Regions from separate parts of the Spartinivicinus marinus genome, predicted to be linked through region 1. Evidence: predicted binding sites of a transcription regulator. Region 1 holds the regulator's gene; each other region holds the start of a gene.

Region 1 (11,957 bases):
AATACTTAACCATAGATGAAGGCTTGATATAACAATAGCGATAGCAACTAACAGTAAACTGTCGTATACCATGGCGGCTAGCCGCCGCCAAAGGGGAGCAGAGCCTATAGATGAAAGTGTTTGAGTCATGAACAATCGTCAACTGCCTGTAGCTAATTGATAAATTAAAAGGGTGATAAGTCAAAGAGTGTTAAGTCAGAAATAAGGTAGCTAGACCTAAAAACGAGATATAGCCTACAACATCTGTAACAGTGGTTAAAATTACGCCGCCTGCTAGTGCAGGGTCAATTTTCAACGTTTTTAAAATAATGGGTAGTGCGGCGCCTGATATGACGGCAACCACTAGATTAATAATCATTGCTGCGGCAATAACCGTCGAAATAATCCCATCACCGAACCAAACGTAGGCAACCCCCGACACAACTAGTGCCCAAATCAAGCCATTCACTAGCCCGACTATACATTCGCGATTCAATAGCCAAAACGTGTTAGATTTACCGATTTGCCCTAGAGCCATTGCTCGAATAACCAGGGTTAGCGTTTGGCTGCCAGCGATGCCACCCATGCTGGCAACGATTGGCATTAATACCGCTAATGCAACCACCTTATCAATGGTTTCCTGGAACATACCAATAAATGCTGATGCAACAAACGCAGTAATAAGGTTAATACCCAGCCAGACTGCTCGGCGCTTAGCTGTTTTCATGGCTGGGGCGAAGGTGTCTTCATCATCTTCTAAACCAGCCATACTCATCAATGAGTGATCAGCTTCTTCACGAATAACGTCTACAACGTCATCAATGGTGATCCGCCCCAATAATTTGCCATCATCATCAATAACGGGAGCTGATACTAAGTCTTGCCGCTCAAACAATTGAGCAACCTGACTGGCAGGGGTCATGGCATTGATGGGTTCAATATCGGTATTCATCACTTCACGAACAGTGATTGATGGATTGGTGGTCAGCAGTTTATTAATTGGTAATACACCAATAAACGCATCCTGACGGTTAACCACTAATAGGCTATCCGTCATTGCTGGTAGCTCATCATGGCGACGCAAGTAACGTAATACCACATCAAGTGGATTGTTGGGGCGAATCGTGATGGTATCTGTATTCATTAAGCCGCCAGCGGTATCCTCTGGATAAGACAAGATATGCTCAACGCGAGCTCGGTCCTGTGCATCCATAGAAGACAACACTTGCTGGGTAATAGCGTCTGGTAATTGTTGTAGCAGGTCAACTAGGTCGTCGGGATCAAAACCTGTAGTAATTTCTGCCACCTCAGCAGCATTCATTTGATCCAGGTAATACTGGCGAACGTCATCGCTTAGCTCCTGCAGCACCTCGGCTTCTTGCTCTTTATCAAGCAGTTGCCATAACAAGCTTCTGATCTTAGGCGGGGAGGACTCAATTAAGTGCGCAGTATCTGCTGCCGAGAGGCTATTCAACATGCGTTTGACAGGCGAAGAGATCCCTTGATCCAGTGCTTGGCTTAGTTCTTGTAGTTGATCCTCTGATTTTCCGAGTTGTTGTGTGGACATCAGGTAATCCTATTGCTGAGTGCAGCTGGCTGGGTGAATGCTTTAGTGCCGCATCCTATAAATAAGTGGCGGCTAGCGGCCTGTAAAAGGCTCTCTTCACTCTTATTTATAGGATGTAGTACTAGAGCCTGTTGATTTTTGAGTTGAAGATACTGTTGGAGGTTTTTTAGTCACAACAGCGAGTTTCAGGCAAGCGTCAACAGACCCTCTTTGGCGGGGTAGTTTACCTGAAGAGTTTGGCTGCTGGTATTGTGGATTGTAGTCAGTTTTATAGGTGATTCCAGAAGTCTGGTGTTGATAGTGAAAAACCTATTCACCTTCATCAAAATAATTATTTATTAGTTGAGTAATGGCCTCGAAGGCTCTTTTTTCATCTTCGCCATCAACTTCAATATCTAAGACTGTTCCTTTGCTGGCTGCTAACATCATCACTGACATAATGCTTTTGCCGTCTACCATTTTTCCATCTTTGCCCAGTTTGATGGAACTGCCAAAAGCAGCAGCGGTTGAAACAAATTTTGCTGCAGCACGGGCATGTAAGCCGAGCTTATTGATGATTGTGACTTTTTCTTGAATCATGGAGCCTAAGGCAATTCTCGATGACGTACTTGAACATTTGGCCACTTTTCACGAAAGTAAGTAGCGAGCTTCTCACTGATATAGACCGAACGATGGTGACCACCCGTACACCCAAGGGCAATGGTAATATAACTTCTATTATTTGCTTCAAAGCATGGCAGCCAACGTTCTACGAAGCGTTTGATGTCATCAAACATATCCAGCACTTGTTGTTGAGAACCTAAAAACTCTTTTACAGGCTCGTCTAGCCCTGAATATTGCCGTAAATGGGTGACCCAGTAGGGGTTTGGCAAACAGCGTACATCAAACACATAGTCAGCATCAATGGGGATTCCTTTTTTAAAACCAAATGACTGAAATAGCAGTGCCATGCTGCTATGTTGCTTGCGAGCAACGCGTTTACTTATGGTGTCCCGTAACTCATGAAGAGAAAGTTGGCTAGTGTCGATGGTTAGATCGGCCAGTCGAGCAATGGGCTCTAGCACTTCTTTTTCTTTTTTTATCGCTTCATCTAGTGAGCATTGTTGGCTGGATAGTGGGTGTTTACGTCGAGTTTCGCTGAAGCGTTTGAGTAGAGTGGCATGTTCTGCATCAAGGTAAATGATTTCAGCTTCGATTTTTTGCTCTCTCAGCGCATTCATGATGGATGGAAAGCGTCTTAAATCCTGAGAAAAATTTCGTGCGTCAATACTAATAGCAGCCTTATCATAAAGTGGCTCTTTTTCCATTTCATCAACAAAAGCAGGAAGTAAGCCAGCAGGCATATTATCAATACAATAATAGCCTTGGTCTTCCAGTACATGTAAGCCTGTACTTTTACCTGAGCCTGAACGGCCACTGATTATTATTAACTTCATATATACGCAGAGTGTTTTGTAAATTCTTACTATAACAGAGTTTAAATGATATACGGCAGTTAATTAAATAATAGCCGCCAGAGAAGCTATTTAAGCGAATATCATAAGAAAGCTCTCTTGCACACGAACTTAATTATTAAAGGCTGGCGACGATAAATTTATGCAGTAGGAACGCTTTGGATTGCTATATCAAATAAGTCTGGATTAGTGTCTGCTTGGCGCAAGTTATTGCGGTAGCTTGAGTTTTCAAATCGAGTGGCAAGTTCTTGTAAGATGGCGAGGTGCTCGTTAGTGGCTTCGGCAGGAACAACCAGAGCAAAAATAACGTCCACAGGGTGCCCGTCTATTGCATCAAAGTCGATGCCTTCTTCCAGTTTAAGCAGGCAGGCAAATGGTTTGTGGCAGCTTTCAAGGCGACAATGGGGAATGGCAATCCCATTCCCAAAGCCTGTGCTACCTAACCGTTCCCGATTGATTAAGTTATCAAATAGCTCGTTAGCATCAATATTACTGGAATACTCGGCTAATAGGTTGGCAATAAGCTGTAAAACACGTTTTTTACTCCCCCCTTGCACCCCGGTAAGGGTGCATTGTGGGAGAAGGAATTGTTCTATTTTCATGCTTTTTAAATAAATAAACTACTTTAACGAATACTGGCTCCCTGAAGTCGATCCAGGGTTTTCTCTTTGTGCTTGCTTAGCTGTCGGGCTAGTTTATCACTAAGTAAGTCAATTGCTGCATACATATCTTCAGATTCTGCTGTGGCGGCAATATCAGCACCCCTTACGTGCAAGTTGGCTTCTGCTTTTTGACGGAGTTTCTCAACACTTAGGGTGATTTGCACGTTAGTAATGCTATCAAAATGGTTTTCAATGCGATCGAGTTTTTTGATGACATATTGGCGCAACGCATCAGTCACTTCTACATGATGACCACTGATGTTAACTTGCATGCAACGACCTCCTAATAGGACTTAATGGTTGTTAACCAGCTTTACTGAATTGTAAGGCTGATTGTCAACTGCTTCATTACTGAACTGAGTGTAATGCCAGCAGATTTGGTATTGCTTGTTGCTAGTCAATATAACGCATAGTTAAGCGCTAATCTGTTTATACCTTTACACATGCATCTACTTTATACCAGCCGCTTTCGTTCATTAGAAGGCGGGATGGATAGAGACTCACGATACTTGGCAATTGTTCGTCTTGCCACTTTGATGCCTTGCTCTTCCAGTAAGCTTGCAATTTTGCTGTCACTTAATGGTTTTTTAGGGTTCTCCACTGATACTAATTTTTTAATAATAGCTCGGATAGCCGTAGATGAGCACTCCCCTCCTGATGAAGTACTAACATGGCTCGAGAAAAAATATTTCAGCTCAAAGATACCTCGTGGTGTATGCATGAATTTTTGGGTAGTCACCCGGGAGATAGTAGATTCATGCATACCGACTGCTTCAGCGATATCGTGAAGGACTAGTGGCTTCATTGCCTCTTCGCCATACTCTAAAAAACCTCGCTGATGCTCAACAATGCGAGTCGCAACTTTCATTAGCGTTTCATTGCGGCTTTGTAAGCTTTTTAAAAACCAACGGGCTTCTTGCAAGTGGTTTTTCAGGTAAGTGTTATCTGAACTGCTATCAGCTCGCTTAACCAGTGATGCATAGTTGTTATTAATGCGCAGCTTCGGCGTCGCTTCGGCGTTGAGCTCTACCAACCAGCGGTCATTATGCTTTCTGACAAATACATCAGGAATCACATATTCTGTTTCGGATGACTGGATATCGGCTCCAGGTTTTGGGTTAAGAGCTTGAATCAATTTAATGCTTTCGGCTAGTTCTTCTTCTTTAAGCTTAGTACGACGCATAAGCTGATTGTAGTCATGATGACCCAACAAACCTAAGTATTTGGCTACAATCAATCTGGCGTTATCAAGAAAAGGAGTATCTTCAGGTAAGTGTGATAGCTGAATCTGTAAGCATTCCTGCAAGCTTCTTGCAGCAACACCAACGGGATCAAAGTGTTGGAGGCGCCTTAAGACTATCTCCACTTCCTCTAGGGACATTTCTAATTCTGGATCTAAGCCTTCCCAAATCTCTTCAGTGCTACAACTGAGATAACCATCATTATTGATTGCATCAATGATAGCAATTGCTACCAAACGGTCATTATCTGACATGGGGGTTAAATTAAGCTGCCAATCCAAATGACTATGTAAGGATTCAGTGGTGCCATTGCGGTTGCTGAAGTCATACTCGTCATCATCTGCTGGAGCTGAGCTGATAGGGGCTGAAGATGTCTGGTAGATATCATCCCAGGCGCTATCAACGGGAAGATCATTGGGAATTTCTTCTGACCAGCTGGTTTCTTCTGAGCCATCATGACTGCTTTCTGATGTACTGCTGTCGTCTTGGCTTTTGGTGGAGTCCGAACCATTTAGGCCCGAACTGTTGAGCTGCTGAGGATCGTTGTCATCACTGTTTGTTGATGAGTTGTTATCAGACTCATCAGTCAGCTCAAGCATTGGGTTGGATTCAAGCGCCTGTTGAACTTCTTGCTGTAAATCCAATGTGGATAGTTGGAGTAATTTTATGGCTTGCTGCAGCTGCGGTGTCATCGTCAGCTGCTGGCCAATTTTCAAAACCAGGGATGGCTTCATTGCTAAACAATTACCTTATAGTGCAATCGTGCCTGTTTTGATTTGGCAAAGTCAACAACAATGGAAGTGAATTCAAAAGCGGTTACCTGAGTTGCTGCTGAACAAGCGACTGAATGTTTCCATTGCACCTATTATTGATTTATTGATTTCAATTGTGTGTTTATTTCAGTTGTTTACAGTATTGCTATTGTTGTTTCTTGTACTGGCTTTTTAACTGAACTACTCAAAATTATATGAGTATCCTTGCCAGTTGTCTTATATTTTAAAGTCGTGTCCGAGGTACACTTCTTTGACTTGTTGGTTGGTCATTACCGTTTGGGCATCACCCTCTGCGATAATGTGTCCCTCACTAACTATGTATGCATTCTCGCAAATATCAAGTGTTTCTCGAACATGGTGATCAGTAATCAGTACACCAATACCACGGTCTTTCAGGTGCCAGACAATATCTTTAATGTCTTTCACCGAAATTGGGTCAACCCCAGCAAAAGGCTCATCAAGTAGGATGAAAGAAGGCTCAGTTGCTAAGGCTCTGGCAATTTCTACCCGGCGGCGCTCTCCACCAGATAAACTCATACCCTTACTGTCTTTTATATGGGTGATATTGAACTCTTCAAGTAGTGAGTTAAGTTTTTCTTGGCGTTGCTTCCGATTGAGCTCTTTACGGGTTTCTAAGATAGCCAGTATGTTTTCAGTAACAGTTAACTTACGAAAAACAGAGGCTTCTTGTGGTAAGTAGCCAATACCTGCTTGGGCTCGTCCATGCATGGGGAAGTGAGTGATATCTTGTTCATCAATCCAGACGCTGCCATGATCTGATTGGACTAAACCAACTATCATGTAGAAGCATGTGGTTTTTCCCGCACCATTAGGGCCTAGTAGGCCAACTACCTGACCACTTTTAATTTGCAAGGATACATCTTTTACAACAGCACGGCCTTTATAACTTTTGGCAAGGTGCTCAGCTTTCAATATACTCATATACGACTATTGTTTCTTTTTGCTACGGGGTTGCAGTACCATTTCAACGCGGCTTTCATTGGTTTTACCGCCTTTGGCATTCACTTTCTGGGTTTTGGCAAAGTAGTCTATTTGGCTGCCAGTAAAGGTATTTCCTTCTTGGAATAGTTTGGCATTAGTGATTACTTCTACTTTTTCATTGGTAGCGTAGTATTTGATCGTGCGGCCATAAGCTTTAATGAGTTCTTTGTTTTCTGCTGGCTTTTCCCGGTAGTGAGCAGGACGACCTACTGCAACAATTTTGTTAATGCCATTACTGTCTGAATAAAGAGTGACTTTATCACCTCTTATTTGAATTGTACCTTGGGTAATAATGACATTGCCGGTGTAAATGTATACACCAGACTTATCATCAATATCAGCACTTTTGGCTTTAATATTGATGGGCTTGTCTTTGTCATTGGGAAGTGCCCAGCTTAACAGGCTAAGCCCTGCAGCTGAGATAGCAATAATCCCTACAATCAAATTACTGATTAACTTCATAGTGTCCCCTGACATTAGAAAACAGTTGAATTCTATCTTTTGCTAAAAATGCCCGCATGCCAACCCCTTGGGTGATAGAGCCATTGGGGGATGTTATCACAACTGGGTGCTGAGTATCGGCGACTTCTTCCTCGGCATAAAGGGTTAAAAAGTCGGTTTTTAGTAAAGTGCCAAGTTCACCATTGGACTTAAGCTCTTTGACTCTGACCTGGTCAGATAGCTCAAGGATATCGCCACCAGGTAATAACCGCCCATGTCTAGCCGTGGTTTTCCATTGATCGCTACTATTTGCCTTGTATAAGTCAATATTGGGTTGTGCTAACAAAGACACGTCATTATGAGGGTAATGACTGATCTTATCTGCAATGAGTAAGTAATCTTTATTACCCTCTAAAGTAAATTGAGTAACACGAGGGTTTATTAAGTAGTAGTCTGGTGCTTGCTCAAGGTTATCTGCTAAAGGTTCATTTGAACTGGGCACTGGTGTTGAGGATGTGCCAAACGCAAGATAACCGCAGTAGGCAATTACTAGAATAGCAATTAAGCTAATAATACTGCTTCGATTCATTCGCTTGCCTGCATATAAGGCGTGAGTGCTGGCTGTAAGGTATTTTGTGCGCTCATAATGAAGTCGCAAACTTCTCTTACTGCACCTGCTCCCCCTAGTGTTTGAGTGACACCATCAGCATGCTGTTTCACCAGCCAATAACCATTGGGAACAGATAGGCCCAAACCTACTTGCTGAATGGCTGGTAAGTCAGGTAGATCGTCACCTAAATAAGCTATCTCATTCCAATCTAACTGAAGCTGTTGGCGTATTTCATTTAAAGCGACTCGCTTGTCTTCTCGGCCTTGCAATAACAACTCAATGCCTAAATCTTTTGCACGTTTTGCCACAACTGTCGTTTCTCGGCCCGTTATAATAGCAACTTTTACCCCTGTAGACTGGAGCATTTTGATGCCATGGCCATCTAAAATGTTAAAGGTTTTAAATTCTTGACCATCAGCAGTAAAGTACAGTCGACCATCAGTCATTACCCCGTCTACATCAAGCCCAAGAAGTTTAATCGCTTGTGCTTTGACTATTAATTGTGGATCAAGGTTCATACAACCCCTGCTTTGATAATGTCGTGTAAATGAATGACGCCTTCAATTTTGTTTTGTTGATTGACAACGACCAGGTTGGTGATTTTGTGGTCTTCCATAATATTTAAGGCTTCTGCCGCTAACATGTCGGCATTTACTGTTTTGCACTGAGTTGTCATAACCTGACTGATTGGAGTTGTATGGAGGTTGAGCTCCTGGTCTAAAACTCGGCGTAAATCACCATCGGTAAAAACACCCAATAGCTGGCTTTGTGAGTCAGCAATAGCTGTCATTCCTAGCCCCTTTTGGGAAATAACAATTAAAGCTTCCTTTAAAGGTGTTGATAAACTAACGATAGGAAGCTGTTGCCCAGTATGCATAATATCTGTGACTTTAAGTAGAAGCTTCCGGCCTAGACTGCCGCCAGGGTGTGAAAAGGCAAAGTCTTCTGGTGTAAACCCTTTGGCCTCTAGTAGTGCAATTGCTAAAGCATCGCCTAGTACTAAGCTGACTGTAGTACTTGAGGTGGGTGCTAAGTCCAGTGGGCAGGCTTCTTTTTCTACATAGGTATCTAGGTTGACATCAGCTGCTTGGGCTAATGCTGAATTTTCATTACCTGTCATGCTAATCAAAGGAGTGCCTAGCCGCTTCAATAGAGGGATTAACATGACTAACTCTGCGGTGTTACCTGAATTTGACAAAGCGAGTACTACATCATCAGCGGTAATCATGCCCATATCACCATGGCTGGCTTCACCAGGGTGAACAAAAAATGCAGGAGTACCTGTGCTGGCAAGCGTTGCCGCAATTTTATTGCCGATATGGCCTGATTTGCCCATGCCAACGACGACAACTCGGCCTTTACAGTTCAGCATTATTTGGCAGGCTTGAGTAAAAGTACCATCGATACGGGGGATCAGTTTATCAATAGCGTCTCGCTCACTTTTAATGGTGCGAATGGCGGACTGAGCAAAATCAATATCGTGTGACATAGTTCCAGTAATGTTGTTGCTTTGAGGTGCAAATTATTTGGTATTTGTCGTAATTGAGCAAGGTAAAATATTCGACCGATAAACAGTTAGAGAAAGCTAGCTACTACAAAGTCCAAATCTACAGCTGATAATAGCAAATATCGACAGCTGGCAATACTACTTGAGACCGCGTGTTTTGAACTAACGATCGTTTAGGTTGGTAAGAAGAGAAAACAGCTCTAATTGCTGCTGAGAGGTAGCTGTATGGAAAAGGGTGAAAAAGGTGGCTGAATCTCGCTCTACGTCATGAATATTGATTCAAAATTAACCACTGCATTAGTTGCTAATTGTAGCTTGGTCAGCATATTTAATTTAGGAATATTTATTATTATAAAATAACTAAAAAATTTTCCTTATTCATCAGTTATTGTATGAATTGGATAGGCCATTCCCTCGACTTATCCCGCAGGCTTGAAAGCAAACTGGGTTACTTATACAGTCAAAATGAAAAATGCGATCTGGTATTAAGAAATAGCTAGTTATTTTATTTTACGGTCTTTGCTATCTGGGGTGATGACTATTTAATTGATGAGTGCTAATTAAATTATTTTAACACTTTGATAGGTGATTTTTAAATTTTCTAATTATTTGGTGATTGCCCGAAAATTTATTTCTTAGCGTAAAGGCTAAACACTGTTACTGCTTTGTTTTTTTGTGGCAGTAAAAATACGAGGTTATACTCCCCATGCTGATAAAAAATATTGGCGCTATTGCATTAGTTGGCGCATTAAGTGGTCTAGGGTTTGCCGGCGAGCAGCCACCTGCTTGGATTACAGTAGATGATGAAGCTTATCAATTAGTCAAAGAAGGAATGCCAAACTTATTTTCTGGTTATGAAACAGAGCAAGGTTTGATTGATCGGTTAACAAATATTAGTCAGGGTAAAGTCCATATTGTTGCTATTCATCCTAAGAAAGTTCCTACACTAAGTTTGTATTTGCATATGAAGCAAAAGCGCTGTGGTGGTTTTATTCAGCATGAAACTGCTGAAGCGGCAATCTCAGGTGTTGCAAATGCATTCAACCCGCCAACCTCAGTTGCAGCTATTAACTACCAAATCAGTGAAGATGAAATGGTAAGGAAACTGATTGCTCAAACCAAAGAAAGCAGTATTCGTGCAACTATACAACAATTGTCGAGTTATCATGATCGATACTATAAAAGTAAAACGGGTGTTGAAGCTGCCAACTGGATTAAAGGTTTTTGGCAAAAACTGGTTGGTGAAAAAAGTGGCATATCAGTAAAAACGGTTGATCACAATGGCTGGGAGCAACCCTCTGTGGTAATGACCTGGCAGGGCTCGGAAACACCTAATGAAATTGTTGTGATCGGTGGACACTTAGATTCAATTAATGGTCGAGGAAATACGCGGCTGAAAGCACCAGGGGCAGATGATAATGCTTCTGGTATTGCAACGATTTCTGAAGTTATTCGGGTGCTAGTAGAAAGTAATTTTAAACCGAAAAAAACCATAAAGTTCATGGGGTATGCGGCAGAAGAAGTGGGGTTGAGAGGGTCTGCTGAAATTGCTCGCCAGCATAAAAACCAAGGAGCTAAAGTGGTTGGTGTTATGCAGTTAGATATGACTAACTATAACGGCTCTCAAGATGACTTTAATTTGGTGTCTGACTATACCAGTGATAAGCAAAATAAGTTTATCGCTGAGTTAGCAAAAAAATACTTGCCACAATTAAAGGTTGGCTATACTCGTTGTGGTTATGGGTGTTCAGATCATGCATCATGGCATAATAATGGGTTCCCGGCATCAATGCCCTTTGAAGCTAAGTTTAATCAAAGTAATAGAAGTATCCATACAGAGCGAGATACCTTAGGGCAAATGGGAGGCAATGCGAATCATGCATTGAAATTCTCAAAGTTGGCTACAGCGTTTGTAGTAGAAATGGCTAAGCATGCGGATGATGGTAACCCTCAGCCACCTAAGCCTGATCCAGATCCAAACCCGGATGATGGCAAGTATAAGCAGCTATCTACAGGAAAAGGTACTTGTTTAGGCATTCTCTCCGATAGCGGTAAAACAGGAGTCCGGGCCAGTTCAGGTGACTGTACTGGAGCAGCTAGTCAATTATGGAGCATTGATAGTAAAGGTCTGGTTCACCCTAAGCATGCGCCAAGTAAATGTTTGATAATGCGTAATTGGAAAAAAGGTGTGAATACCGCAGAGCTAGGGGAGTGTAAGTCAGAGCAGCTAAATCAACGCTGGCAATTGGATGGTGGTCGAATCAATAACGTAGCATACCCTAACTTTTATTTGACACATTTTGGGCGTTATTATGGCGATTGGACAGGGGTATGGAAAAAATACAAAAGCGACTATCAACAGTGGAGCTGGAAAAATAAGTAACAGAAAATTGAACCGCGTGTTAAATGAATAATAGGCGCAAGTTTGATTTGATCGAAAAATGGACAATAATGTGGTGTGTTTTAGACGCTGGCTATTCAAGCCAGCTTTTTTGTAGTATTTCTTTCCGCGTATAAAAATAAAAAATCTGTTTGCTATTTAATAAATAGGAAAGATACCTATTCGACCCTCTTCTAGATCATGCTATTCTCCGCGACGACTGTATAATTACTGTTCAGGTTGTGGTGTGAGCGTAGTTTAACTTTTACTAAGTTTACTAAAGTAGTGTTACCATACCTCGCAAGACGCATATTTAATAAACGACTGGTGCTGATAAACGT
Region 2 (6,758 bases), 4.2 Mb from region 1:
GTCACATTCCCTAATGCCTCTATTATTTAATACTTTCCGTCAACGCTACTCACAAATTACGCTTGAGCTTTTTATCACTGATGAATATGTTGACTTAATAGATCAAGGGTTCGATTTTGCTTTTCGAGCAGGAAAGCTGGATGACTCTAATTTAATTAGCCGTCATTTAGGTAACATCAGTCGTGTATTAGTTGCCGCTCCAGATTACCTAAATCAATATGGTCGTCCCAAGTCCCCTGAGTTGTTGATTAATCATCGCTGCTTAAAACATCAGTCATTACCAATATGGCAGTTACAGAAAGGCAATAATAAAAGAATTCACAAACCGACATCAGAATGGATGAGCAACAGCATCTCATTTCTATTTAACTCTGCAATATTAGGCGATGGTATTGCCTTATTACCCTCTTATATTTGCATTGATAAAATTAATAACAACCAACTGGAAGTGGTGTTACCTGACTGGGAAATCCCTGACAACCATTATTATTTGCTTTACCCTAGTCGTACTCATTTGCCAAAAGCACAACGCACTTTTATTGATTTTATTTTGGAATATAATCTAGAAAAATACATCAATATTAAATTCCAGCCTATTTGATACTCGCTAACGCACCAGAAAACCATTCATATTATTAGATAGCTATTAGCTTTTCGACAAGCCACCAGCATGCCTTCAAAGCTTTATAAGTAATATTTAACTAAAGTCTTAATTTCTACTATGGCTTAAGGTTTGTAAGTACCTGGCAAACTTCTATCACTCAATTTATGCAAACTAAATCACACTAACTTCTCTATCAGTGCGTTGACAAACAGTCACTGATAATTGGTTCACGTTACAAAAAGATCACTATCCGTACAATCCCGATCACTTTATCAACATAAAAAAAACAACATAAACCGGCGCTATCTAAGCCCTATTCAAAGCAACACGACCGTTAAGAGAAATAAGTTAGCTTGCTGAGAACCACTCAGCAGCTTGAAGTTTTTATTGTTTGACGAGGACCTAAACGGTTATGAAGAAGTCTTCCTTAATTTCAGCCATTAATTTATATACAGTATTTGCACTAAATTTAGTTGCAATGGAGGTAGCTGCTGCTGGTAACGCGAAGTATCAACAGCTTAACGTTGGTCACTCTGGTCAGTGCTTAACAGTAAAGCAACTACCTGTAAGAAATGGCAGTGCTGTTACGCTAGCCGAGTGTGAAAACTTAACATCACAGTTATGGCACCAAGACCTTCGTGGCCGAATTCGCCCTCAAGTAGCAACAAACTTTTGTTTAGAAGCTGGTCGCTACCCTCAAAATGGTAGTGAAACCTTTGTATGGCAGTGCCACCAAGGCACCCACCAAAAATGGTCAGCTGTAAGCGGGGTTTACCAAAATAAGGCAAATCCTCGTATGGTCCTTGATGCATCAGGCTCAGAGCCAGGTAAAGTCATCACCTATACTTACCACGGCGGTTCTAATCAACGCTGGCAGTCAATAGTTTCTACAACTGAGCCAACCGGTTCTACGGGTGGCAACCAAACAATTGAGCAGTCCAGCCAAGTCTCTATCTATAAGCACTGCGGATTTAATGGCTATCAAGTTAACCTAGCGCCAGGCCGTTATACGCTTAGCCAGTTGCGTAGGTTAGGTATGCGAAATGATGATATTTCGTCAATTAAAGTACCTAAAGGCATGTCAGCAGAATTATATGAACATGATAACTTTAAAGGCCGTCGTTGGAATTTTACTGGTAAAAACCGTTGTTTCGTTGCTAATGGCCTGAATGATATTGTTTCATCCCTCATTATTACAACAGATCAAACGAATAAGCCTACCGTACCAACCGTTGATACCACCGCGCTAAAAAATAAAGTTAAACAAGCTAAAAAAGTGATTAAGCAAGCTAACACTGGTGTTGCAAATGGTCAGTTTTATCCAAATGATGTAGCCACTTTAACAAGTATATTAAATTCAGCAGAAAGCCTGTTAAATAAAACCAAGCTTACTCAAACTACAGTAGATGAAGCTGTAAGCAGTTTAAATGAAGCATCAAAACTTTTATCAACACAACAAATTTCTCACCTAGCTGACCTAGCCACACTTTATAAAAATATTGATAAAATTGAGTATGCCGGTTCTGGGATCAGCCAGTTAAGTGCTTATAATTTTAATGGTTTTTTAGTCCATGCAAAAAGTCCTGATCAAGGAAAAGGAACCATTGCTGCTGGCCGTTATGGTGAAGGCCGAATGATGGTGTTTGGCCGTGAATTGCATAGTTATCTGAGCAGTTTAAAAAATTCGTCAACGAATGCTGATATGACACAATTCGTACGGAACTCACTACATTGGTTAACGGAGCGCAATCAAAATAATTATGCTAAGGTTGTTGCTTCCAGCAATGAGAAATTAAATGTACTAGTTCAATGGTGGTATGGTGATTTTGATGAAAATTTTCAAATAAACTCTCATCGAATTAATAATATTATCAGTAACAAAGTGCTATTTAATCCAGCTGTATATCCAGTTGCTATTGTTAACCCAAGAATTGAAGACCCGAAGGAAGCAGAAATTCTTGCAAACTATGTTAAGCAAGGTGGTAGCCTAATGATGGGGCACCAAGTATGGAACTGGGATATCAACTTTAAAGCCGCTGAAGGTCAAGACTTAATTGCAAAAGCCGGAATTATATGGAAAGGCACTTGGCATTGGACAGACTCCATCAGCAGTAAGCCAGATTTTCAACAACTGCTTGAAGCAAACTTAAGCAACCGCTTTAAATGGTTTAAAGCCATTGAAGAAGGAAAAGAACCCCTGCCCTATAGCAAGCAACAATCAAAAGAAGCAGAAACTTTTGATAAAACCGTTATCAGCGCAGCTAGCGCACTAGCTAACTTGCCAAACAGCGCAATGAATAACCTTGGTCTATCGGAAGACAGCCAAACTAAAGCGATTAAATATAAGCTCTATAACATAAACAGTAAGCCATATACAAAAATAATGGCCTACCTTGATTCAGCTACAAAAAGCTTAAAACCAAATCAAAAACCTGCTAATGGTTATGAGCAACTAGGAACTGTTCAAGCTGATGCAGCTAAAGTGACTGAAACCATTAATTTTGACTTTAATCAGCAACACAGTAGCTGGGTAAAAACCAGTGTAACCAACCCTTATTGGTTAAGTACTGGGTTATATGCCAAAGCCGGCGATAATATTGTTATCACAGTGAATTCTCCATCTGATAGCCATATAAAAGCTGGTCAACCAAGCCAGATCGAAGTTCGCGTCAATGGCCATACGGATAATATTGCTACGACTAAAAACAAAGATAGTTGGCCACGTCCGCCACAAGTCAGTTTCACTCAAAAATTGAACGTTGGTAAAAATGTTATCAATAATCCTTATGGTGGACTGATTTACTTCACAACTGAGTCTAAACACTATCGCAATGCTCAGGCACAGCTAATAGTCCAAGGTGCAGTTAAAGCCCCTTATTTTAAACTAGGGAAACATAGCAATAGCGACTGGAACAGTACAATTAAGCATTATCCAGCACCATGGGGTGAAATCCATAGTGGTAATATGATCGTGCTTTTACCTAAAGACCAGCTACAAGAGATTTCTGATGTAGAAACGTATGCGAAAACTTGGCAGCAAATTACCAATAACACCTATAAATTAATGGGCTTAACAACAGACGGTGCTATTCCACACCGTACTCCAAGCTTACCTAACCGTTATCATGTTGATTTAACTATTAGTGCTGGCTGGATGCATTCGGGTTATCCCATCATGGCTTACCTGCCCGCTAAATTACAGAAGTTAGATAACGTAAAAAGCTGGGGACCTTATCATGAAGTTGGTCATAACTATCAACAGCGTGACTGGATGCTACCAGGTACAGTTGAAGTTACTAATAATTTATTTTCTCTCTATCAACAAGAGCAATTTGGTCAAGCTAACCGAATTGCACAGACGTATAAAAAAGTAGCGGGTCTGTTAGAGGAAGGCCAAGGTTGGGATGATATTACCGGACCGTTTGAGCGTTTAGTATTTTACCATCAATTGACACTTGCTTATGGATGGGATTTTTACACTCAGCTATATACCAAAACCCGTGAATATTATCATCAGCGTGGTTATGCTAAAGCAAAAAACCAGTCTGCAGCTGATTACTTGCTAATAACAGGCTCAGCCATAGCGAAAGAAGACTTACGTGGTTTCTTTGAAAAGTGGAAAATTGAAGTCTCTGAAAATGCTAAACAACAAGTAGCACACATGGAACTACCCAAGCCGAAAAAGCCTTTATGGCAATACGGCATTTAATTAAAAATGCCCCTCATATAAAGTCAAAGCCCTGTATTTACAGGGCTTTTTTTATTCTAGCGACGAGTATAAATCAAAATAAATTCGTGAAGTACATACTGAAAAGCCTGCTAATTAGCAGGCAATAATAAATGCAGTAGATTAGAAAGTACGCTAGACATACATACCAGAGCCTGTTGATCCATATTTGAAAGGTTGCCATTCAAGCGAATGGCAACAGGCTCTGTTAAGCGTAAAGCTTATTGCGTAATTACTTATTTTTTCTTCTTTTTGAGTAAGCCAGCGCCCGCTAAGCCTAAACCCATTAGTAAAATTGAAGCAGGTGCAGGAACAGGTACAGGAGGCTTAGGTGTTGGAACATAAGTTACTTTAGAGTGAAGGTCTACGCCAGGTAAACTTCTTGTCCAGTTATGAATGGTATTATTATTACCAAATAAATAAAGCGCATTTTGACCAGCTCTACCATATTGATGCCTTCCAACAGTATGGCTATAGCCATTATTGTAAGTAATCCTACCAGTTGAAGCGATCAACCAATCAACATTGTTGGTATGCTTAAAAACCCTAACGTTGTGGTATTGAATCGTATAACCTAAGTTGTTATGACGCCCACTAATAGTTGCAGTATTACCACCATCCCACTTAAAGGTTTGAGCACCTTGACGGTTAGCATTAATGTTATAATCCCCACTTAAAATAGCAGCTAAACCGCTTTGTGATGCAAGTAAAGCTGTTACAGCAGCAGCGATTGTTAATGCTTTTTTACTTTTTTGAAAAATTGTTTTGCTCATTATATGACCTTCCATATATAGGTTTTATTGCACTTCCTAATCATGGATGCCTTTAGAGCAAGACCAATGCCAACAATTATAACCCGTTATTTTATATAGGCTTTTTTATAAAACAAGCATAAAAGAGTACTTTTATACCCATTAACCAATACGACTTTTAAATAGCTGTAAAATTTAGAGTAACCCAACATTTTTTAAACATTGATTAAACTTATATACTGATAACTAAGTGTTCAAATCACATTCAATAGAGTGGAGTTTTGTACAAGCCATCACATAAAAGCTGTAAATTTTTTGAATATATTACTTGTGATATAAAATAAAGGTAGCCCTGATAATGATTAACCCCATATTTTCAGTGTTACCTCTATCACAAAAAGAGTAAACGTGACTTAGTTTACTCTTTTTATGTTATTTATTTGGCTATTTAATATATTTGTTGAATCCGCCGTTGATAGTTAAGTAGGGGTATAGGTCTTCATCATACCCTTCATTTTGTTCATCAAGGGTTTCTATTTTGATGGGGTTAACACCAGTCCAACGCTTCAACATCTGATCAGCATGTTTGCGATCTTGTGAATTTAAGGTTGTAATATTAGCCCCATGATTACCGTTGGCTACCATAAATTTATAAGTGCTTCGGTAGGTTGAGTCAGGTAAGAAAAATGCTGCCGCTGTCCAAGGATCAATTTCACCATAAATCAACATAACATGGCGGCTGTTAAAAGCCACCCATTGAGCAACATCCCACATCGCATGCCAATCAAAAGGCTCTGGCCACTCAGACACATACACTCGATAATCATTAGGGTCATACAACAGTAAGTCTTTTAAATGACGGGTTAATAATTTAGGATAACCAAATTGGGAAATAGCCTGATAAAAATAGGGTTCAAATGTTTTAATGCCAACATCAGTCATAAATGACAGTGGTCCCCACTCTTTCATAAATTCAAATAATGCCTCATCAGTGGCCTGAGCATCTGGAATGTCATGACAATTGTCAAAGGAACCATATTGGTAAAACTGAAAATATAATTCTGCCACAGTGTAATCTAATACCTGATCTAAACCACCAGGTACACTGAACTGCCAGTTCTGCTCTTTGGCATAATCACTGATTAATGCTTTCATCGATTCACGGCGTTCCAATAAATGCCGCTGATAGCGCTTTAGCGCCTGCCGACAACTGCGCTCCCCCACTCGATTTTGAAAGGTCACATAACGATGATCCAGCCGACCAAAGCTGAGCGGTGCAACGTTTGCTACTGTGCCATCTACATCATTAGGGTAAAAACGACGATGATACAACGCTGTCATGCCCCCTTTACTGCTGCCTCGAGATACCCACTTCCCCTGATAGAAAGGGCGAATGGCTGCCACAATACGATGGTGGTCAGCTGCAGCCTGTCTGATCGTTAAATGTTGCCAATCCAACGGCTCTGGCCTCGACTCAGCAAAATAACGGTGTTCCACTTTTAATTGGTTGGCACCTAAAATCCGTGTCAGATTATAACGGTAGGTACTCACTGATGAATAATAGCCATTTGTCGCTAATACAGTGGGCGCAGCTGAAGAGCGATGGAGCAATATCATTCGCTGTTTAAAACTTCCCTCCCAGGGCCGCAAATGATTAATGGGCTGTTCATAGTTA
Region 3 (6,758 bases), 950 kb from region 1:
CGGGTTAAGGTATTTCTGCCCCAACCAAGCAGCTGAGCAGCATCGCGACGGCGACCGCCTGTGTGCTTTAGAGCAACCTCTATCATCGCGCGTTCAAATGCAGGCACAGCAATATCCAAAATTTGTCGGTGGCCGAGGGCTAATTCTTGGTCGATCCAGTTCCTGAGTTGCTGCTCCCAATTTAAATTTTGGATTGGAGTGTTAGGCTGCTCCAGTAATTCTGGTGGCAGGTCGGTTGGTAGAATTTCGCGGCTGGAAGCCATTACGGTTAACCAGCGGCAGGTATTTTCTAACTGCCTGACGTTTCCTGGCCAGTCTAATTTGGATAGTAAATCGGCGGTTTCTGGTTTCAGTGCTTTGGCTTCTACTGCTAATTCTTCTGCGGCTCGGTTTAAGAAATAGCGGGCCAGCAATGGTATGTCTTCGCGTCGATCCTGTAGCTTGGGGATATGAATCCGAATAACATTTAGCCGGTGAAATAAGTCTTCTCGAAAGCTGCCTTTGGCTACCAGCTTTTCCAAATGCTGGTGAGTTGCCGCAATAATTCTGACATCCACTTTAATCGGAGTATGACCACCTACTCGATAAAACTCACCATCAGCAAGTACACGTAACAGCCGAGTTTGGGTATCTGCTGGCATGTCCCCGATTTCGTCTAAAAATAGAGTGCCGCCATTGGCTTGCTCAAAGCGACCGGCACGTTGCTGGGCGGCGCCAGTAAATGCGCCTTTTTCATGGCCAAATAACTCTGACTCCATTAAGTCTTTGGGAATAGCAGCCATATTTAACGCAATAAAAGGCCTGCTTGCCCTTGGACTGTGCCGGTGTAATGCTTGAGCGACCAGCTCTTTCCCGGTGCCTGACTCACCATTGATTAAAACTGTGATGTTTGATTTAGACAACCTGCCGATAGCCCGAAATACTTCCTGCATAGCAGGGGCTTCACCAATAATTTCTGGAGCATCTGGTAACTGCTGCTGAACCGCTTCAACTTCTTGCTCGTGAACATGGGCTAAAGCGCGTTTAACCAGACTAACCGCTTCATCCACATCAAAGGGTTTGGGTAGGTACTCGAAAGCTCCACCCTGGTATGAGGAGACTGCACTGTCTAGATCAGAGTGGGCTGTCATGATAATAACTGGAATTTTAGGGTAGTGAGCTTGCAGATCTTGTAGTAATGACAAGCCATCAATACCTGGCATCCGAATATCGCTAATGATTACCTGAGGCTGTTGCCGCTCTAGCTTAGTGAGAATGTGATTGCCTGAGTCAAAGCTGAGTGACTCAATTTGGGCTTGATGCAACGCTTTTTCTAATACCCAGCGGATGGAGCGGTCGTCATCAATAATCCACACAGAATCACGTACAGTCATGAGCTCTCCTTTTTATTGATGATCGAGTTGTTGATTTGTCAGGTGTTATGGGCTGTGAAGGTACTAATGATTGAATGGGTAAGTACATGCTAAAGCAGGTTTTACCAGGCTCACTTTCACAACTAATCATTCCTTGGTGTTGCTGTAATATCGATTGAGCAATCGATAAGCCCAGGCCTGAGCCTTCTGCCCGGCCGCTGACGAGTGGATAAAAAATATGCTCAAGAATATTGGCAGGTACGCCTGGGCCGTTGTCCATTATGTTTACCTGGCAAACCAGCCGATGGCGATGGTTGCCGATAGTAAACTGACGTAAAACTCGGGTCTTAAAGGTAATCATACCTTCGTTGAGGGGCATTACAGTTTGAATAGCCTGCAAAGCATTGCGCACGATATTTAAAATAGCTTGGATTAACTGCTCAATATCAGCCATTACATCTGGGATGCTAGGATCGTAATCTTTGATAATAGTCAGTTGGTTGTGGGTTTCTGCCAGAATCAGTTGAGCGACACGCTCTAATACTTCGTGAATACTGCAGGGGCCTAGTTTGGAAGGTTTGGTTGGTCCTATCATTCTATCAACCAAGTTAGTCAAGCGGTCCGTTTCTTCGATAATAACCTGGGTATAATCCTGTAGTGCACTGTCTGGTAGCTCCTTTGCCAACAGCTGTGCTGCACCACGAATGCCCCCTAACGGGTTTTTTACTTCATGAGCAACACTACGTACTAACAGCTTGCTGCTCTCTTGTTTTTCTCGCAGCGCTTCTTCCCGCGTTATTTTTAGTAGGCGATCACGAGGCTGAATCTCCATGACTAAGCTATCTCTACCATTGGTAACCGGAGTCACGGCATAGTCCACAGTCAACAGTTGGCCATTGGGTAAGTGCAGGGTGGCCTCTCGTTTGGTAAAAGGCTGGCCACTACTGAGGGCATTTAAAAAAACAGGTTTGTTCGATGGCTGCTCAACAAATAAGGCTTCCAGTGCAGCACCTGTCACTTGACTGCCACTCACTGCAAAAAGCATTTCTGCAGCTGGGTTGATATAAAGCAGGCTAAGCTGCTGATCAATCTCCAATACGGCAGTGGTTAAGAACTCCAATAATTGGTCAGACATTATCTTTATAGTTAATAAATAAAAAAGTTATAAGTGTCAGCAAAATCCAAGCCAATAAAGCTAAACAGTATTGTTGGAGGAGTGCATTGGCTTGTAGGCTCTTCGTATAAAACGTCAACTATTCCTGATTGTTTGTGGCTGTCTGCTGTTGTAGAGGCACAGCTTATATAAGAAGTTGCACTGTGATGGTGCACTAAAAGGAAAGGATAATGCAAGAGGAAGTGAAAAAGTTGGGCATTAATACATGTAGGACATGCCCTAAAATATTCGCTAAAACAATAGCGCCTTAAGCCTGCTAAGCAGGCTGGGGGAGCTATCTCCCCCTTTAGCCTGCTTAGTCTTGTTGCGGTCTAGTAAGGCGCTGGATCGATGAATATGCACAGTAACACTAGCACTGTTTAGTACGCGCCCGTCGGAGTTGAGTACTTTTACTACAATGTTATGAGTGCCGCGGTCGATATTGGTCAGGTTAAACAGCAGCCCTTTTTGTTTGCTGCCATAGGGTTTGCCATCAATATAAAGTTGAACACTATCACCAGGCCTTAGGTTGGGCGAGATAGTTGCTAAAACAGAGAAGTTTCCAGAACCTCTGATGGTTGCATCTTGGGCTGGCTTTTTAATGGTGAGTTCGCGGTAGCTGTACCCTTTGCTATTAATACCAGATGACTTGCCTGGTGGAGGTAACTTGGCAGGGGGCAAAGAAATAGTGTTGCCTTTTTTTAGCTCAACTTCCTCAGCTGGCTTGCCTTCAGGATTATCTGTAAAAACCACTTTGCCATCTTTATCAATGGTTTTATATATTTCAGCGTAACTCGCTGTCCAGGGTAGGATAACAATTAGAGCCCATAGCAATGATGTTGGCTTCAGCATAAAAAGAATTCCATAAAATAAAACTTATTCGCGAAGAGTATATTATTTTTAGTCGTTATTGATTCAGAATACCTTCTATTAGAAAAAGTTCTAATTTGCCTCTGACAGTATCAAAATTTTTACTTTTTAGAATTTACTGCTATTTCATATCGAACACTGAGCTGGCCAGTTACTCAATTTAGGGTGAAGGTGGAACTGGTGTTGGATTTGGCTTGGGTAGTAGTTTACTAGTTTGTTTAAGGTGCACTTTGACACTGGCACTGTTAAGCACTTTACCTTCTTCATTCAACACTTTCACTGATACGTCGTGGGTCCCTCTATCGATATTAGCAAGGCTAAAGCTTGCGCCTTTTTGCTTCTTACCATAAGGCTTTCCATTTAAATAAAGCTGTAAGCTATCACTTGCTTTTAGTTTGGGAGAAATGTCAGTGCTGACTTTAAGGTTGTCTGCATTTCGAATGGTTTCTCCTTCCAGTGGCTGTTTAATCGTAAAAAAGTTATAGCCTCGCTGGCCTTCTGCTTCGGAAACCTGGTTGTTAATTGGTATAACGGGAGGTGGTGAGATAATACTGCTAGGCTTTAACTTTACTGGCTCTGCGGGGTTATCCCCAGGCTCATCAGTAAAATTAATATTCCCCCTTTCATCCACCACTTTATAAATTTCGGCCTGGCTGGCAGTAATGGCAAGCAAGGCAATCAACATGCAAAGCAAAGAAGTTGTTTTTAATAACATAACAGTAAGAGTCCATTCTGTTGGAGAGAAGTATCTGTAAGTCCATTACTGTTATTTTTAGACGCTATTTACCTAAAGTGCTTTGTATTTGGAAAAACACTATTGGTTAAGGAGGGTTATCCTCCTGCAGGGACAGTCGGAGCGTTTGGGGCTCTTGGGGCGGTAGGAGCTTGTGGAGCCATTGGTGCTTGTGGAGCCAGTGATGGAGAACCAGAAGGAGTGGCTGTGTTTTTAATGCCTGATGGGTTGTGTGAATAAACCGTTACACTAGCAGTATTTAATATTTTTCCTTTTGAGTTAAGTGCCTGCACATCAATAGTATGTGGGCCACGTCCTAGGTTTTTGACCTTAAAGCTTAACCCTTTTTGTTTATTGCCATGGGCTTTGCCATCGACAACTAGCTGCAATCTATCTGCTGGTCTTAATCTAGGGCTGATAGTTGCGAGTACAGTTACATCACCATTTAAAGCAATGGTGGCACCACTTACTGGCTTTTTAATCGTGAGAGAGCGATAGCTGAAACTGTCTGCACTGCTAGGTGCCTGAGGGTCGGGTGGCACAATGGTTGGAGGAGAAATAATGGTGCTGGGCTTGAGTTTTACCTGCTCGGCAGGCTTGTCTCCAGGAGCATCGGTAAAATTAACATTACCTTCGTCATCCACGGTTTTATAAATATCTGCGTAACTGGCTGCCCAAGGTAGTGTGGCAGTTAATGCACATAATAGTAATGACGCTGGTTTAAACATAAGAGGGAGTTCCTGTCTGACTTAGAAAGGAATAAGTGCTAAATGCTACTTAATTAGGGTGCAACACTAATTAAAACTCTAAACCCTTAACCATAGACATGCAAAGTTAATAAAGTGGACATCATTTCAGTTTTTGAACTGCAATGAAATTTTCGTTAAGTAAGGAACACCTGAGAAAGCTTTGGTTGGCTTTTGGGAAATGGGTAGCGCTGGTGTAGCAAAGCCCTCAAGCTGAGGGCTTTATGATGATGTGCTGATAGCGTTTAGTGCTACGGCTAGCTACACGCTGTAGTACAAATCAAACTCAACAGGGTGAGTGGTTTGATTGACTCGCTCGCATTCTTCACGCTTAAGCTCAATGTAGCCATCAATCATATCATCACTGAATACGCCACCTTCTTTTAGAAAGTCGCGGCCTTGATCTAAAGCATCCAATGCTTCTTCTAGGCTGGTCGCCACAGTTGGGATCTCAGCAGCTTCTTCAGGTGGCAGATCGTATAAGTCTTTATCTGCAGCATCACCAGGGTGAATTTTGTTTTTAATTCCATCCAGGCCAGCCATTAACATGGCAGCAAAAGACAGATAAGGGTTGGCGGTTGGGTCTGGGAAGCGTACTTCAATCCGGCGAGCCTTAGGACTATTTACATAAGGAATCCGAATAGAAGCTGAGCGGTTACGCGCAGAGTAAGCCAGCATTACGGGGGCTTCAAAGCCTGGTATAAGCCGCTTAAAGGAGTTTGTGGAAGCATTGGTAAAGGCGTTTAATGCTCTAGCATGCTTAATAATACCGCCTATGTAGTACAGTGCAGTTTCAGAAAGCCCCGCATAGCCGTCACCAGAGAAAATATTTTCACCATTCTTAGAAATAGACTGGTGTACATGCATTCCATTACCGTTATCACCTACTAACGGCTTAGGCATGAAAGTAGCCGTTTTACCGTAGTGGTGAGCAACATTGTGCACGCAATATTTCAAAATTTGGGTTTCATCGGCTTTTTTCACCAGGGTATTAAAGCGAGTTCCAATCTCACATTGTCCAGCGGTTCCTACTTCATGGTGATGAACTTCAACAGGCAGGTTCATGGCTTCCATTGAGGCACACATAGCTGCACGCAGGTCATGGAGAGAGTCCACAGGAGGTACAGGGAAGTAGCCCCCTTTTACTCTTGGGCGGTGGCCAATATTGCCCCCTTCAAAGGCTTCAGAAGAGGCCCAATGAGCTTCTTCTGAGTTAACTTCGTAAGAGCAACCTGAAATGTCTGCTTTCCACTTCACATCATCAAATACAAAAAATTCTGGCTCTGGGCCAAAGAAAGCTGTATCGCCAATACCAGTTGATTTCAAGTAATCTTCAGCACGCTTAGCAACAGAGCGAGGGTCTCTCTCATAGCCTTGCATGGTAGCAGGCTCAATAATGTCGCAGCGTAAAATTAAGGTGTTTTCATCAGTAAAAGGGTCGATAACTGAAGTGGAGTCATCGGGCATCAGCATCATGTCAGACTCATTAATGCCTTTCCAGCCAGCAATTGATGAGCCATCAAACATTTTGCCGACCTCAAAAAATTCTGCATCAATTTCACTGGTTGGGATAGAAACGTGCTGCTCTTTTCCCTTGGTGTCGGTAAAGCGCAGATCTACCCACTTTACATCGTTTTCTTCAATTAACTTCAGAGTATTCGCTGACATGCTGTTTTCTCCAGAGGTCTATAAGCCGATTTCGGTCTAACTGGTTGTATTTGGATGACTTCAAGCTATAGGGTTTTGTTTTAATTATTAAGAACTTATTGCTTTAAAGGCTTACTGATGTTGATCAATTAAGCTTGAGAAACAACATTCGTTCGGCAGTCACTGCTTGAATCATCCTTTTGATTAATAAACTGTTGGCCACTCCGGTTGAGATGAATGCACCAAAAAACTTCTCA

What was found. The regulator sigma-54, encoded in region 1, starts transcription at its own class of promoters, with help from an activator protein. The targets are predictions, from matches to a motif close to TGGCACNNNNNTTGCTNT.
Region 2: OQE68_RS24460 (PEP-CTERM sorting domain-containing protein) is a predicted target of sigma-54. The motif match lies at 5,159-5,176, and genes of this name have one in related genera.
Region 3: glnL (nitrogen regulation protein NR(II)) is a predicted target of sigma-54. The motif match lies at 2,524-2,541, and genes of this name have one in related genera.

What each region holds. Positions count from the first base shown of each region.
Region 1 is NZ_JAPJZK010000001.1:1,226,321-1,238,277, reverse strand. It holds gene OQE68_RS05840 (RDD family protein) at 1-129, opposite strand, end outside; gene mgtE (magnesium transporter) at 191-1,546, opposite strand; gene OQE68_RS05830 (HPr family phosphocarrier protein) at 1,856-2,125, opposite strand; gene rapZ (RNase adapter RapZ) at 2,131-2,982, opposite strand; gene ptsN (PTS IIA-like nitrogen regulatory protein PtsN) at 3,141-3,602, opposite strand; gene hpf (ribosome hibernation-promoting factor, HPF/YfiA family) at 3,626-3,934, opposite strand; gene OQE68_RS05810 (RNA polymerase factor sigma-54) at 4,117-5,637, opposite strand; gene lptB (LPS export ABC transporter ATP-binding protein) at 5,893-6,618, opposite strand; gene lptA (lipopolysaccharide transport periplasmic protein LptA) at 6,625-7,140, opposite strand; gene lptC (LPS export ABC transporter periplasmic protein LptC) at 7,124-7,708, opposite strand; gene OQE68_RS05790 (KdsC family phosphatase) at 7,705-8,247, opposite strand; gene OQE68_RS05785 (KpsF/GutQ family sugar-phosphate isomerase) at 8,244-9,218, opposite strand; gene OQE68_RS05780 (M20/M25/M40 family metallo-hydrolase) at 9,943-11,619, shown strand.
Region 2 is NZ_JAPJZK010000001.1:5,477,958-5,484,715, reverse strand. It holds gene OQE68_RS24470 (LysR family transcriptional regulator) at 1-601, shown strand, start outside; gene OQE68_RS24465 (M60 family metallopeptidase) at 1,017-4,313, shown strand; gene OQE68_RS24460 (PEP-CTERM sorting domain-containing protein) at 4,568-5,104, opposite strand; gene OQE68_RS24455 (S28 family serine protease) at 5,528-6,758, opposite strand, start outside.
Region 3 is NZ_JAPJZK010000001.1:2,178,998-2,185,755, reverse strand. It holds gene ntrC (nitrogen regulation protein NR(I)) at 1-1,373, opposite strand, end outside; gene glnL (nitrogen regulation protein NR(II)) at 1,360-2,487, opposite strand; gene OQE68_RS09810 (DUF4124 domain-containing protein) at 2,758-3,357, opposite strand; gene OQE68_RS09805 (DUF4124 domain-containing protein) at 3,536-4,090, opposite strand; gene OQE68_RS09800 (DUF4124 domain-containing protein) at 4,207-4,836, opposite strand; gene glnA (glutamate--ammonia ligase) at 5,116-6,522, opposite strand.